2 regions of the Lysinibacillus sp. JK80 genome follow, and region 1 is predicted to be linked to the other one. Evidence: riboswitches for the same ligand, from Rfam matches in the RefSeq annotation. Region 1 holds a riboswitch; the other holds the start of a gene.
The links. Region 1 has a riboswitch for S-adenosylmethionine ahead of metK (methionine adenosyltransferase). Riboswitches for the same ligand answer to the same signal wherever they lie in the genome.

Region 1 (8,193 bases):
GATTATTTCCCCCTTAAGAGAGAGATTTGCAGCCGTTTGTACAGATAAATAGTTCAGAAGGATGAGAGATATGCTAAAGACATTAAATTTATCAATTGCGGTTTTAAAAATGTTTACAAAGGAAAAGCCCACATGGGGTGGTCGAGAGTTAGCACTGGCGATGAACATGAATCATACAAATTTATATCGCATTCTTGAAACCTTCGAAAATAATGGGTTTATAACAAAAGATCCTATAACAAAAAAATATTCTCTTGGTATTGCATTATGGGAAATAGGTATGAATATGTATGATTCATTAAACATAGATCAGCTATGTATGCCAGTTCTTGAGAAATTAAAGGATGTCACTGGTGAAACAGCTATTTTTACCGTACTGAATGGACTGGAAGCGTTAACATTACTGAAAGCAGAGCCTGTAAATAAGGTGAAGTTTACAGTTTCAAGAGGAAGTAGATCGCCACTGTATGTAGGAGCATCTTACCGTTCAATGCTTGCTTTTTTAAATGAAGAGCAAATTGCAAAGGTCATAGATGAACCATTAACAGCTTATACAAATAATACGATGACAGATGCCACAGAAATAAGGGCAGAGCTAGAAAAAATTAGAACATGTGGCTATGCACTTAGTAACAGTGAGTATTCGGTCGATGTATTGGCGCTAGCTATGCCTATATTTAATAGTGAGGAACAGGTCGTAGCGTCTATTACCGTTTCTGGACCAATTTATCGTTTTACAGAGCAACGTGTTCCTGATTTTTTGGGACCTTTAACGGAAGCTAGAAATGAAATAGAAGGAATTATTCGTAGATATCATTTGAATTTTAATTAAGGAGCCCTATTATGCATCATTTACATGATATTGCACTAAATGTTTTAAAAGGCAATTTAAATGTTCAATCTTCTGAGTCACTATTAATTTTGACAGATAGCCACAAACAAGACATCGCGAAAATTTTTTATGAAGCTGGACTGTCAATTACTGCAAATACAATGTTCATGGTGATGCCCCTGTTAGAGAAATCTGGGCAGGAACCAATCCATGCAGTTTCTGAGCTTATGGCAAATGCCGATGTTACACTGTGTATTACCTCCCACTCCCTAACACATACACTGGCTCGTAAACATGCCTGTGAAAAGGGTGGACGTGTAGCAACAATGCCAGGGGTAACATTGGAGATGCTGGAGCAAGGTGCCCTTCATGCAGATGCACAGGAGATCGAAGCTACGGTAGAAAAATATGTCCTTTTACTTAATACGACAAAAGATATTCGTATTGTCAAGGATGGTCATGAGCTGACGTTTAGTGTAGACGGCCGTTTCGGAATTCAGTCCACAGGGGTTATTCGTCAACCTGGTGAGTACGGGAATATTCCTTCAGGAGAATCGTATATTGCACCAATAGAAACATCTGCGAATGGAGAGATATTAGTAGATGGCTCTATTGCTAATATTGGTGTCTTAAAGGAGCCATTATTATTAAAAATAAAGAATGGTCGCTTAGAAGAAGCAATCGGTCCTGATGGTCCACGACTACTGGCATTACTTGGTGAAGGCAATGGTAGAGTCATTGCAGAGTTTGGCATCGGAGCCAATAAAAGTGCTATCCTATGTGGCAATGTATTAGAGGATGAGAAGGTGTATGGGACCATCCATATCGCTTTTGGCAGTAATGCGCCATTTGGTGGAGCCAATGCGTCAGATGTTCATATTGATTGTGTTGTGAAAAGTCCTATCGTCTATTTTGACGGTCAGCAAGTAATCTAAAGAAAAGCGTGTCTTCCTATGAAGCACGCTTTTTTTCATGCTTTACAAGACTGTAGCTTAGGGTTGCTTGTCATTGTAGGTTTACAATATAGTTAATATAGATAGGAATAGGGATGATGATTAAATTCCGTCCATAAAATAGAAGTAATGATAAAGAAAGTAACTTTTGTTTTGCAACAAGAAAGAACGTGAGGTTGAAGAGATGTTAACATTTACAGATTTACATGGCCTACAAGTAGATTTGAGTTTTACAAGAGGCGAATTTAAAGTAGAACCTAAACACGTCCTTGTCCTTTTAAAGCATGAAAATAAATGGTTATGTACTGTCCATAAACGACGTGGTGTAGAAGTGCCAGGAGGGAAATTAGAAGAAGGGGAAACCTTAGAGGAGGCGGCTATTCGAGAAGTTTTTGAAGAGACAGGTGTTCATGTGAAGAATCTTCAATGGTTTGCAGAGTATGCAGTGTATGATGAAATCGTTTTTGTAAATCCGTTTTCACTGCACAATTTTTAGCGCAAGAGGATATAGAATTTGATTTAGAAACGTCAGGCATGCTTTGGTTAACCGATGAAGAATTTGCTCAGCATCCTAACTTGAGTTTTCACATGAAGGATGAGGGGATGAAGAAAATGCTGGAGGAGCTGAAACATCGTGACACACAATGGTGATATTATCGAAAAACGCCCCTATCCTTCACCAAATCCAGCTATACGTTTAACGGAAATAACCTATCTTTCACAGGGCTTACGTATAAAAGGATTATTAGCAGAGCCAAAGACTGAAGGTACATATGATGGCTTTTTATATTTAAGAGGCGGCATGCAAAGCATTGGGATGGTAAGACCATCTCGTATTGCACAATTTGCGGCGCAGGGCTTTATCGTATTTGCCCCATACTATCGTGGGAATCGTGGGGGAGAGGGGCGTGACGAGTTTGCAGGGGCAGACCGTTACGATGCGGTCTATGCCGTAGATGTACTCAAACAATTCTGCAATGACAATATCCATGTTTTTGGTTTTTCACGAGGTGGTATTATGGCTCTGTGGACAGCTATTTTAAGAAGGGATATTACTTCTGTTGTAACATGGGCAGGTGTTTCTGATGCAACGGCCACTTATTGGGAACGTACAGATATGCGCAGAATGATGAAGCGTGTTATTGGAGGAACACCTAATCGTGTACCAGAAGCGTATGATGCAAGAACACCACTTTTTGAGATAGAGCGTATAACAGCTCCCGTTCTTATCATTCATGGCTATCGTGATGAAAATGTGGATATTGAACATGCCAGACAATTGGCATTTTTTTTAGAGGAAGCAAATAAATCATTCGAAACTTGGTATGATCTTAACTATGCACATCAATATCCACCAGCAAAAAATCGTGAAACTGTCCGTGCTCTTTGCAAGTGGATGAAACAACAATAAAGCATAGAGAAAACAAAAAGACAAAGGGAACGAATAAATTGTTCCCTTTGTCTTTTATATAGACGTTATTTTAATGGACCACCAAGTGTAGTGATGGCTTCAGAAACGTTTGAGAATTTCTTGAAGTTTTCGTTGAATAAGCCTGCAAGCTCAGCAGCTTTTGCATCGTATGCAGCTTTATCTGCCCAAGCTTCACGAGGATTTAACACTTCTGAAGGTACGCCTTCAACTGCTGTTGGAATGTGTAAACCAAACACAGCATCTTGTGTTGTTTCAACATCTGCTAATTTACCATCGATTGCTGCACGGACCATTGTACGTGTGTAAGACAGTTTCATACGGCTACCTGTGCCATATTCGCCACCAGTCCAACCAGTGTTTACTAAGTATACCTGTGCACCGTGCTCGTCAATTTTTTGTCCTAACATTTCTGCGTATACTGTTGCAGGAAGTGGAAGGAATGGAGACCCGAAGCAAGTAGAGAATACTGGTTCTGGCTCAGTCACACCACGTTCAGTTCCAGCAAGTTTAGAAGTGAACCCGCTTAGGAAGTGATACATCGCTTGTTCTTTTGTTAATTTACTGATTGGAGGTAACACGCCAAATGCATCAGCTGTTAGGAAGATGATTGTTTTTGGATGACCTGCAACAGAAGGATCAACGATATTTTCGATGTATTGGATTGGATAAGCTACACGTGTATTTTCTGTTAGCGAACCATCATCATAGTCACAAATACGAGTTTCTGGATCAACAGCTACGTTTTCTAATACAGAGCCGAAGCGGATTGCATTGTAGATTTCTGGTTCTTTTTCAGCAGAAAGGTTGATTGTTTTTGCATAGCAACCACCCTCAATGTTGAATACACCATTATCAGACCAACCGTGTTCATCGTCACCGATTAGCTTACGATCAGGATCAGCTGATAACGTCGTTTTACCAGTACCAGATAGACCGAAGAATAACGCTACATCGCCAGCTTCACCAACGTTTGCTGAGCAGTGCATTGAAAGAATACCTTGTTGTGGTAATAAATAGTTCATGATACCAAAGATAGATTTTTTCATTTCACCAGCATATTCTGTACCACCAATTAAAATAATTTTCTTTTCAAGTGATACGATGATGAATGTTTCAGAAGCAGTACCATCAACCGCAGGATCTGCTTTAAAGTTAGGAGCTGAGATGACAGTGAAGTCGGCAACATGAGAAGCTAATTCATCTGCTGTTGGACGGATAAATAATTGATGAGCAAAAAGATTGTGCCATGCGTATTCATTGATAACTTGAATGCTTAATTGTGAGTCTTTGTCAGCACCTGCAAAGCCCTTGAATACGAATAACTCGTCACGTTCTTTTAAATATTTTATTACTTTTACATATAGGTTATCGAACACTTCAGAAGAAATCGGTTGGTTGACTTTACCCCAGTCAATTTGATCTTTTGTGCTTTCTTCTTCTACCGTATATTTATCTTTAGGTGAACGACCAGTGTATTTGCCAGTTTCTGCACGAACTGCGCCATCTACTGTTAACATTGCTTCACCACGAGATGTAGCTTTTTCTGCTAATTGTGGTACTGAAAGTTGAACATTAATGTTACCGCCGTTTAATAATTCCTTCAGTTCGTTTGCAATTTCTACTGAATTCATCGATTAAATACCATCCTTTTTTATAGTATTCCCTTGATTTAGAGGGATTTTTTCTTAATTTCAAAAATAGTATAACACAATTGCTTAAATAATCTATACTAATTAAGAAATTATTTTAGAGTTTTTACCACTTTTCAATAAACTGACAAAAAATAATGTTTTTCGAGTAGAATACCATCAATCCTACTGTAATTAGGCACGAAAATTGAGCCACACATATGTTACCACAAGTAGCTAGGTATGTTGTAGGGATTAATTTGCTTCTATTTACATCATCATCCAAGTATGAAAAGTTTTTGTGTAATAAGTTCGTTCTTTCCTTTCTATACAGTAATACATAAGAAAATATTTGACAACGTTCGACCTTTTCAGTAACATGAGATTGAACGGATACTCTTATCCCGAGCTGGTGGAGGGTCAGGCCCTGTGAAACCCGGCAACCTGCATGAACTATTTCACGACATGCGTTGGTGCCAACCTGATGCAAGGGAACATCCCTTGAACGATAAGAGTGAAAGGTTACGCAGTCATTATTCCTTTCCTCATGTAAAGTAACGTGAGAAAAGGATTTTTTTATTGTTAAAATTCAATGTAAAGGTAAGTATATGTAGTTCTTTCCTTATTATAATGACGGATCTTTCGAAATCCTCGTGTTAAAAGCAGCAGTAACGGCTTGAGAGTTCAATCCTTAGGAGCGGACTTGACATGGGTAATGAGTACCGTATTCATACACAACTACTTATTGTAAGAGTATTTAGGAGGAAAACCAAATGACAAACCGTCGACTGTTTACATCAGAGAGTGTAACAGAAGGACATCCAGATAAGATTTGTGACCAAATCTCGGATGCCATTTTAGATGCTATTTTAGCAGAAGATCCAAATGCACGTGTAGCGTGTGAAACAACTGTAACAACAGGATTAGTATTAGTAGCAGGAGAAATTACTACTTCTACTTATGTGGATATTAAAGGTATTGTTCGTGACACTGTAGCTGAAATTGGCTATACACGAGGTAAATATGGCTTTGATGCTGAGAACTTAGCGGTGCTTGTGGCAATTGGTGAACAATCACCTGATATTGCTCAAGGTGTTGATCAGGCATTAGAGGCACGTGAAGGCTCTATGACAGATGCTGATATTGAAGCAATTGGTGCTGGTGACCAAGGCTTAATGTTTGGCTATGCATGTAATGAAACACCAGAGCTAATGCCATTACCAATTAGCTTGGCACACAAATTAGCACGCCGTTTAACAGAAGTACGTAAATCAGGTGAACTTGCCTATTTACGTCCTGATGGTAAAACGCAAGTAACGATTGAATATGATGACAATAATGTACCGGTTCGCGTGGATACAATTGTTATTTCAACACAGCATGATGAAGAAGCAACACTTGAACAAATTCAAGCAGATTTAAAAGAATTTGTTATTGCACCAGTCGTACCAAGTGAATTATTAGATGCTAATACGAAATACTTCATCAATCCAACTGGCCGTTTTGTAATTGGTGGGCCAAAAGGTGATGCTGGATTAACAGGACGTAAAATCATTGTTGATACATACGGTGGTTATGCACGTCACGGTGGTGGTGCCTTCTCAGGTAAGGATGCAACCAAGGTAGACCGTTCGGCGGCATATGCAGCACGTTATGTAGCGAAAAACATCGTAGCAGCTGGCTTAGCAGAACGTGCTGAAGTGCAACTTGCCTATGCGATTGGCGTTGCTCAGCCTGTTTCCATTGCTGTCGATACATTTGGCACAGGTAGAGTGAAAGAAAGCGAGATCGTTGAATGGGTACGCGAGCTATTCGATCTACGCCCAGCAGGTATCATTAAAATGCTTGATCTTCGTCGTCCAATTTATAAACAAACTGCTGCGTATGGACATTTTGGTCGTACAGATTTAAATGTACCATGGGAGCAAATTGATAAAGCAGACGCGCTACGAGAAAAAGCACGTTTATAAACTATTGAACTAAAGTAATGAAGTCATTAGAAAATTATTCTAATGTATTAATAAACAAAGGAGCAACATTGCTCCTTTTGTTTTTTTTACAAAAATACCTCGCTAGGATTCGTGAACATATTCGGTACACGAAAACGCGAGGGATTTTTTCGTTAGTATTGATTTTTTGTGTAGGTTATTTATTTCTGAAGTGATTTATAATATTGACCTTTTTCTGCGTATTCTCGTACGATGCGTTCCATATCCTCTTTATCTTCAGCATTTAATTCTCGGACAACTTTTGCTGGACGACCTAATGCTAAACTATTTGGAGGAATGACTTTACCAGGAGGTACTAGGCTTCCAGCTCCAATAAATGCACCTTCTCCAATCTCAGCTCCGTCTAAAATAATGGATCCCATACCAATTAAGGCATTTTTGCGAATTGTACAACTATGTAAAGTGACTTGGTGTCCAACTGTTACCTCATCTTCAATAATGAGCGGATATTTTGGGCTTTGGTGTAAACAGCAAAGATCCTGAATACTGACACGTTTACCGATAATCGTTGGGGAAACATCACCACGAATAACCGTATTAAACCAAATGGTTGTTTCGGCGCCAATTGTTACGTCGCCCGTAACAGTTGCGTAATCAGCAATGAAAACAGACGGATCGATCTTTGGCGTTTTATCTTTAAATGGATAAATCATGAAAATCGCCTCTTTTCTTTCTATAATGTAGTATTATCGTATCAAATACGCAACTTTATGGAAATATAAAATTAAAATGTGCTATTTATTTCGATATAATCAAAGTGTAATTATTTTTTAGGAGGACTATGTAAATGTGGAAATGGGAAGCTGATGGACAAGCAAAAGCTGTGATTGCTATTCTTCATGGTGCTTATGAAAATCACCGTTGGTATGCATGGCTGATAGAGAAATTAAGATTAGAAGGCTTCCACATAGTCATGGGGGATTTACCGAATCATGGTGGTAATGCAAGATTTGCTAGAGTCCATGATGAAGACTTCAAATTGTACAATAAGTATACACGAAACCTGATTGAAAATGCTTTTTCATATAATTTACCAACCTTTGTAATAGGGCATGGACTAGGTGCAACATTAATCCTCCATACACTGCAAAAGAGACAATATGAATGTGCAGGCATTATTTTAACATCACCTTGGTTGCAACTAAAGCTATTACCAGGTAAATTAACAAATGCTTTAACAAGTCTAAGTGCGTTAACAGCCAATGTTAAGTTGACACATGATATTACATTAGAGAAATTAACGCGTAGTGTTGAAGGCAGAGAAGAAATGAAAGATGATGTACCGCTCATGTCTGTTGTTTCTGTGAAATGGTATCGAGAACTTCAGCAAATGATGAAA
Region 2 (8,193 bases), 150 kb from region 1:
TAGACAAAGTTTCTTCAGCTTTAATCGCTGAAAAAATGTCTGTTGCAGGTGGTTTCTCTATCACACATGGTGCTCACGTTGGAATTGGGTCATTACCAATTGTTTTATTCGGTAATGAAGATCAAAAGAAAAAATACTTACCTAAGCTTGCTTCAGGTGAATTAATCGCTGCCTATGCATTAACAGAGCCAGGTTCAGGTTCAGATGCTCTAGGTGCAAAAACGACTGCCAAATTAAATGAAGCTGGCACACATTATATTTTAAATGGGGAAAAACAGTGGATTACGAATGCAGGCTTTGCTGATGTATTTGTTGTCTACGCAAAAATTGATGGCGATAAATTCTCTGCCTTTATCGTAGAACGTGCCTACAATGGTGTTTCAGTTGGCCCTGAAGAAAAGAAAATGGGGATTAAATCATCATCAACTCGTACATTAGTATTGGAAGATGCGGAAGTACCTGTAGAAAATCTATTAGGCGAAATTGGTCGTGGTCATATCATTGCGTTCAATATTTTAAACATTGGTCGTTATAAACTAGGCGTGGGCACAATTGGCGGATCGAAGCGTGCATTGGAGTTAGCTATTCAGTATACAAACCAACGTCAGCAATTTAAAACAAAGCTTTCTGATTTCAATCTGACAAAAGAGAAATTATCTACAATGGCTTCTCAACTGTATGCATCAGAATCATTAAACTATCGTACGGTTGGTCTATTTGAGGACCGCTTAAGTCAGTTAAGCCCTGAAGAGCAAAAGCAAGGAAAAGTGATTGCAGGTGCGATTGCTGAATATGCTATTGAATGCTCTATTGCCAAAGTATTCGGTTCAGAAACATTAGACTATATTGCAGATGAAGCAGTACAACTTCATGGCGGTTATGGCTTTATGGCTGAGTATGAGGTAGAGCGTATTTACCGTGATTCTCGTATTAATCGAATTTTTGAAGGTACAAACGAAATTAACCGCATGATTGTACCTGGTACATTTATGAAAAAGGCTCTAAAAGGTGAGCTGCCATTATTACAAGTTGCTCAAAATTTACAGCAAGAGCTGCTTATGCTAATGCCAGAGGAAATCGGTACAGAGCCGTTAGCACAAGAAAAATATTTAGTGAAAAATGCCAAGAAGATTGCTGTATTAGCTGCAGGATTAGCAGCACAACGCTTTGGTGCAAAACTTGATCAAGAGCAAGAAGTATTGGTAAACATTGCGAATATAGCTAACCAATTATTTGCAATGGAATCAGCTGTCTTACGTACAGAAAAAGCAATTGCTCGTGACGGTGCTGAAAAAGCACATCAAAAATTGCTATACACACAAATTTTCTGCCAAGAAGCATTCGCAGAAATCGAAAAAGAAGCAAAAGACACAATTCTTGCTTCAGCGGATGGCGATGCAGCCCGTATGACATTATCTGCACTGCGTAAGCTAACGCGTAATAATCCATATAATTTAATTGCGAAGAAGCGTGAGGCTTCCGTTAAATTAATTGATGCAGAAAAATATATTGTTTAATAGTGCAAATTTAACCTAGCTATCTGCAAAAGATAGCTAGGTTTTTTTATGAGATGGATAATTGTAAAAGGAGCGGATAAATTTGCACAACTGGTGGATAAACTTACAAAAAAGAGTGAAGTTCACCATTGAAAACAACTATGATGGTATACTACAGAAAAAGACAGAAGAGGAGCATTGTAATGACGATTCAATTTTTCCATTATCCGAAATGTACAACATGTAAAAAGGCACAGAAGTGGTTAAATGAGCATGAGGTTTCCTATGAAGAGGTACATATCGCAGAGCAACCTCCCACTAAAGAAGAATTAACAGCTATTTGGCAAGCTAGTGGACAGCCTTTGAAGAAATTTTTTAATACCTCAGGCATGAAATATCGTGAGCTTGGTTTAAAGGACAAGTTAGCAGAAATGACGGAGGATGAGCAGCTTGAGCTACTTGCTTCAGATGGCATGTTAATTAAACGTCCCATCGTGACAGATGGAAAAAAAGTTACTTTAGGTTTTAAAGAAGTAGATTTTGAGCAAGCTTGGAAATAACCGTATTAAACCTTGTATTTATAGGAGAAGTATGGCACACTGAAAGTGAATATATTACATATTTATGGAGGGGTTTTTTGCATGAGCACACCTAAAGACTTACGATACTCTGAAGAACATGAATGGGTAAAAGTAGAAGATGGAAAAGTACGTATTGGTATTACTCACTTCGCACAATCTGAATTAGGAGATATCGTATTCGTTGAGCTTCCACAAGTTGGCGACGAAATCAAAACAGATGATCCATTCGGTAGCGTAGAATCAGTAAAAACTGTTTCTGAATTATATGCACCAATCTCAGGTACTGTAGTTGAAGTAAATGCAGATTTAGAAGATAGCCCAGAATTCGTTAATGAATCACCATATGAAAAAGCATGGATGATCGTTGTTGAGCCTGCTGACGCATCAGAAGTTGAGAAACTAATGACAGCAGAGCAATACGAAGAAATGATCGCTGAATAAGACAAGCCATAATCGAAAAACGTCGGAAACTACCGGCGTTTTTTGTTATATAATGACTTATAAGTGGGGATCTCTAAATGGAGGTGGCGTAATGTTCGAGGGAAAATGCTTGATAGTAGAAGGGCGCTCAGATAAGCTACAAATTGAGCCTATTTTGAATGAGAATGTTACAATACTATGTACGAATGGTACAATTGGTGTGCATCAATTAGAAGAACTACTGGATCCCTATGAGGGCTGTGAGCTATTTACTTTTTTTGATGCAGATACTTCTGGTGATAAGCTACGTGCATTAATGGACAGACATTATCCAGAGGCTGAGCATCTGCGCACAATGCCAACATACAAGGAAGTAGAAACGACACCAAGAAAAGTGCTAGCAATGATTTTACTGCGTGCACATTTTTCAATCCATAATGAATATATTTTGTAAGGTTGCGTGAGTAAATGGAAGAATGGTCAATAGAGCAGTGGGAAGCGGCTAAACAGTCGGGAGAGAAAACTGCATTTTATTTATATACACCGATGTGTGGAACGTGTGCAGTGGCATCTAAAATGATGTCCATTATTGAGCAATTACTGCCACAGCTACAAATGGGTAAAGCAAATATCAACTTTTTGGAACACATAGCTTATGAGCATCAAATTGAAAGTGTTCCCTGTCTACTCATCAGTGATGGCGGAAAAGTGACAGAAAAGATTTATGCTTTTCAATCCGTACCATTTTTATATGAATTGTTAAAAAAATCAATTGACTGAACTTTACTAGCGTGGTAAAGTATCAAATATATTATTAAAACATTAAATATATCGAACTCTTATGAAGAGTGGCGGAGGGAAGTGCCCTATGAAGCCCGGCAACCATCACAATGTGAAAAGGTGCCAAATCACCCAAAGATTTTTCTTTGAAAGATGAGAGAACGGTTTAACGTATCATACGTGACCCCTTCTACTTGTCTGTGAGTGAAGGGGTTTTCTATATGAGAAAAGGAGTATTCGCTATGATCCAGCTTCAAAATATTACAAAGAAATACAAAACAGCAAATGGCGAATTAACGGCAGTCAAAGACGTCAACCTTACTATTAATAAAGGTGAAATTTTTGGCATTATCGGCTATAGTGGTGCTGGTAAAAGTACCATGATTCGTTTATTAAACGGTTTAGAGAAACCGACAGCAGGAACAGTAACGGTGAACAATCAAGAATTTTCATCGATAAAAGGGCAAAAGCTTAGAGCAGCTAGACAAAAGGTAAGTATGATTTTCCAGCATTTTAATTTACTTTGGTCAAGAACAGTTGCCGAAAATATTGCATTCCCTTTAGAAATCGCAGGCTTCCCAAAGGCTCAACGTGAAGCGCGTGTGAAGGAATTAATTGCCCTTGTAGGCTTAGAAGGGCGCGATAAGGCATATCCATCCCAGCTTTCCGGGGGACAAAAGCAGCGTGTAGGAATTGCACGTGCATTAGCGAATAATCCAGAGGTTTTACTATGTGATGAGGCGACATCCGCACTTGACCCTGAAACAACGGATGCCATTCTTGATTTACTCGTAGATATAAATGAACGCTTAGGCTTAACAATCGTCCTGATTACCCACGAAATGCATGTCATCCGCAAAATTTGTCATCGTGTAGCGGTGATGGAGGCAGGCGAAATTGTGGAACGTGGTGAGGTATTACAAGTCTTCCAAGCCCCACAGGCGGCTATTACTAAGAAGTTTGTATCTCAAATTACCGACACTAAGGAAACACAAGATACGGTAGCACAAATTAAAACAAACTATCCAACTGGACAACTTGTCAAATTGATTTTTGTTGGTGAAAAAACAGAACAGCCTGTCATCTCACATCTTGTGAAACAATTTGATGTAGAAGTAAGTATTGTTCACGGAAATATTTCACAAACAAAAAATGGTGCATATGGTACATTGATTGTGCAAATTGATGGCTCTCAGACAAATGTCACTGAAGCCCTTCGTTATTTAAATACAGTGGAAGTACAGACGGAGGTGATTGAAAATGCTAACTAATCTCTTTCCGAATGTAGACTGGGAAAATATGTGGCAAGCTACGTATGAAACTTTATACATGACAGCTATATCAACGGTTGTGACATTTATTCTTGGGTTAGTCATTGGTATTGTTCTATTTCTAACTAGCCCCAATCAGTTATGGGCAAATAAAATCGTTAACTTTTTAACAGGATCACTCGTTAATATTTTCCGTTCCATTCCATTTATCGTATTAATTATTTTATTAATTCCATTTACGAAGTTTTTACTAGGTACAATTCGCGGTGCCAATGCGGCGTTACCTGCTTTAATTATCGGTGCAGCACCGTTTTATGCTCGTATGGTATTAATTGCGTTACGTGAAATTGATAAAGGTGTGATTGAAGCAGCCCGTTCAATGGGAGCAAAAACTTCTACAATTATTTGGAAAGTATTGGTTCCGGAATCATTACCAGCTTTGATTTCTGGTATCACTGTAACGGCTGTTGCTCTTGTAGGTTATACAGCGATGGCAGGAATTATTGGTGCAGGTGGTCTTGGTAACTTAGCTTTCTTAGACGGCTTCCAGCGAAATCGCCAAGATGTGACATTAATGGCAACTATTTTGATCTTAGTAGTCGTATTTATTATTCAATGGATTGGTGATTTAATTACTGAAAAAATTGATAAACGCTAGCAAGAAAAAGGGGTTATTCCGGTTTTTACCGCTAACATATTTAAAACAAATACAAGGGAGTGTCATAAATGAAAAAGTTATTAGCAGGATTATTTTTATCAATACTTGTACTAGCATTAGTAGCTTGCGGTACAGATAAAAAAGAAGATGAAAAATCAGCATCTGGCGATCAAACAGATAACAAAGAAAACGTAACATTAAAAGTAGGTGCTTCTAATACACCGCACGCAGTTATTTTAGAAAAAGCAAAACCGATCTTAGCTAAAGAAGGCATAGACCTTGAAATTGAAACGTATACAGATTATGTTCTACCAAACCAAGATTTAGAGTCAAAAGATATTGATGCAAACTATTTCCAGCACATTCCTTACTTAGAGCTACAAATTAAAGACAATGGCTATGATTTCGTTAATGCAGGTGGCGTTCATATTGAACCAATCGGTATTTACTCTAAAAAATATAAAACGTTAGAAGACCTGCCTGAAGGCGCAACAATTTTACTTTCTAATTCAGTATCTGACCATGGTCGTATGCTGTCATTGTTAGAGGCTAAAGGCTTAATCAAATTAAAAGAAGGCATTGATAAAACAGCAGCAGAATTAAAGGATATTGAAGAAAATCCTAAAAACTTTAAATTCGATGCAAATACTGCCCCAGAAATGCTTGTACAAATGTACGAAAACGATGAAGGCGATGCAGTACTTATCAATTCTAACTTTGCCATCGATAACGGTTTAAACCCAATTGAAGATGCTATTTCTCTTGAAGATAAAGAATCTCCATATGTTAACATCATCGCTGTACGTGCAGGTGATGAATCAAAACCTGAAAATAAAAAATTATTAGAAGTATTAACATCTAAAGAAATCCAAGACTTCATTTTAGAAGAGTGGAAAGGTGCAGTAGTACCGGTAAAATAAGAATTAAAAATTTTATAAAAGGGTACATAAGTTTAACGACTTATGTACTCTTTTTTATTTGTAGTTAAATTGATGAGAAACTATGTATTTTTTATGACGTCTATTTATTGTTTAGTCACATTTATTACTATAGTAATGTTGTTAATCTACGAAATAAATGATAGAAAGTAATAATAAGAAAAAACTAGATGGAGTGATTCTAATGAATGATATAAAATTCACCCATGACATCATGCAAGAACATGAAGTAGAGCGCTACTTTAAAATATGGCGAGAAAGTGTGATTAGATCACGCCTTACTATAACAGCAGTCTTTTTAAAAACAGCTAATGCTACACAACTGAATGAAAATGTGAATGATCAAGTTACCTCGTTTTTACAATCAAAAATACGCAAGACAGACTTGCTTTTTCAATTATCCGACGGAGATCATTGGGGCATCTTCTTTTTACAAAGTAGTGATGTAGAAGCTAGGGCGTTTTTAAAACGAATATTTGCCATCTTAAAAGCAGAACGAAAGTTCCAACAGATTGCATTAAAGGCCTCTATAACAGAAATAAGAAATAATAACGTTATTTTTGAAGAGCTGTTAAATAAAAATAAACAGATGTTATCAGGGGATGAGCAATTAACATGGAGTATAGCAGAGGTAAAGGATTACTGTGAGCAACCAACTGAATTAGTGAAAGTTAGTATTATTGAGCAAAACGCAATTTTTAGACAAGTATTAGAGTCAACGCTTAACCAAATAAATATCCCTTATTTTTCTTTAGATGTAAAGGTTTATGAGGATGGCTATAGCTTTTTACAATCGGATGATTATAAATTAGGGCATATGCATCTAATTCTTATGAATGATATTTTACCGCTAAAAAATGGCTTAGAAATATTGCATATCTTACGACATATGCCAAATGAAAAGAAATTTATTATTTATATGATGTCAGAACGCAATTCTGAAGGGGCAGCGCTTAATGCTTATGAGGGCGGTGTTGATGAATATATTGTCAAACCATTTAATTTACGTTTGCTAGAAGCCAAAATTAAAAGAACGTTTGCGAGGTTTTGGCAATGATCAAGCTGACTGTTTCGACAATTTTGGTAATAATTTCCTTTTTATTAGTTGTACTCTTTATCTTTTTTATGTATTTACTTGTTCAGCGACAGCGTGAAAGCTATTTTGAGAAAGTTCGTGACCGTTATTTACAAAATTATTCTCAACTTTGGTATGATTACTTATTCAATAACGCATTATTTAGTATCGTATTGGTACCTAGAGGAAGCGCCCAAGTAGAAGCTATTGAAAAAATTTTTTCATCCTATTTAAAGAATATAAGGAATGAACAGGTGGAACTAAAAATTAAACAATTCTCCAATCAATATTTAAAAGCATTCTACGAAAAAGATTTATCCAGTAAACGATGGAGTATTCGAATGAATGCCCTCTATCGAATTGCAGACTTACAAATAGATGAATTGCTAACGAAGTGCCAAGAATTCGAAAAAAATAACATTACAGATGAAGAACATTTCCAGTTATTGAAAATATACTCGCTTTTCCAACCAGATTTATTTATGGAGAAAATAAAAAATTCCAATGTAAATTACGCTGAAAGTGAATATAGAAGACTATTTATCTTATTAGATGATAATGTATTTATTCGATTTTTCCATGATTTTAATAGTTTGTCGGCCAAAATGCAATTTGCTGTTATTGATACTGCTGCTGTAAAAAGAAATATGGAGTATTTAGATGAATTAAAAAAATTATTACACCATGATACACCGGAAATTAACATCAGAGCATTAAAAGGGCTATATGAAATAGGAATTATTGATGAGATGGATCCCTTTGTCCCTTTTGTGACCTCTGAAATGTGGGAAGCCAGGTTAATGGTTGCCAAAATTTTTAAGCATGTACCGCTTACTTACACTTATAGTTATTTAGAGCAGCTTCTTCAAGATGAGAATTGGTGGGTACGTTCCCAAGCGGCAAAAACGATTGTAGAAGATCGACATGGTATTGCCAAATTACAGCAATTCATTGAATCCTCAAATGATCAATAT

Region 2: another riboswitch for S-adenosylmethionine. It lies ahead of HXV90_RS18150 (methionine ABC transporter ATP-binding protein); the one in region 1 lies ahead of metK (methionine adenosyltransferase).

The regions. Positions count from the first base shown of each region.
Region 1 covers NZ_CP058997.1:3,456,866-3,465,058, reverse strand. Annotated here, with positions in the region: gene HXV90_RS17305 (IclR family transcriptional regulator) at 71-832, shown strand; gene HXV90_RS17300 (aminopeptidase) at 844-1,767, shown strand; partial or broken gene HXV90_RS17295 (NUDIX domain-containing protein) at 1,970-2,436, shown strand; gene HXV90_RS17290 (alpha/beta hydrolase family protein) at 2,420-3,196, shown strand; gene pckA (phosphoenolpyruvate carboxykinase (ATP)) at 3,262-4,848, opposite strand; SAM riboswitch class I at 5,242-5,360, shown strand; gene metK (methionine adenosyltransferase) at 5,619-6,815, shown strand; gene HXV90_RS17275 (gamma carbonic anhydrase) at 6,995-7,507, opposite strand; gene HXV90_RS17270 (alpha/beta hydrolase) at 7,642-8,193, shown strand, end outside.
Region 2 covers NZ_CP058997.1:3,603,062-3,611,254, reverse strand. Annotated here, with positions in the region: gene HXV90_RS18175 (acyl-CoA dehydrogenase family protein) at 1-1,517, shown strand, start outside; gene HXV90_RS18170 (arsenate reductase family protein) at 1,700-2,056, shown strand; gene gcvH (glycine cleavage system protein GcvH) at 2,138-2,518, shown strand; gene HXV90_RS18160 (toprim domain-containing protein) at 2,610-2,951, shown strand; gene HXV90_RS18155 (thioredoxin family protein) at 2,966-3,277, shown strand; SAM riboswitch class I at 3,334-3,437, shown strand; gene HXV90_RS18150 (methionine ABC transporter ATP-binding protein) at 3,520-4,548, shown strand; gene HXV90_RS18145 (methionine ABC transporter permease) at 4,538-5,206, shown strand; gene HXV90_RS18140 (MetQ/NlpA family ABC transporter substrate-binding protein) at 5,275-6,126, shown strand; gene HXV90_RS18135 (response regulator) at 6,329-7,201, shown strand; gene HXV90_RS18130 (HEAT repeat domain-containing protein) at 7,198-8,193, shown strand, end outside.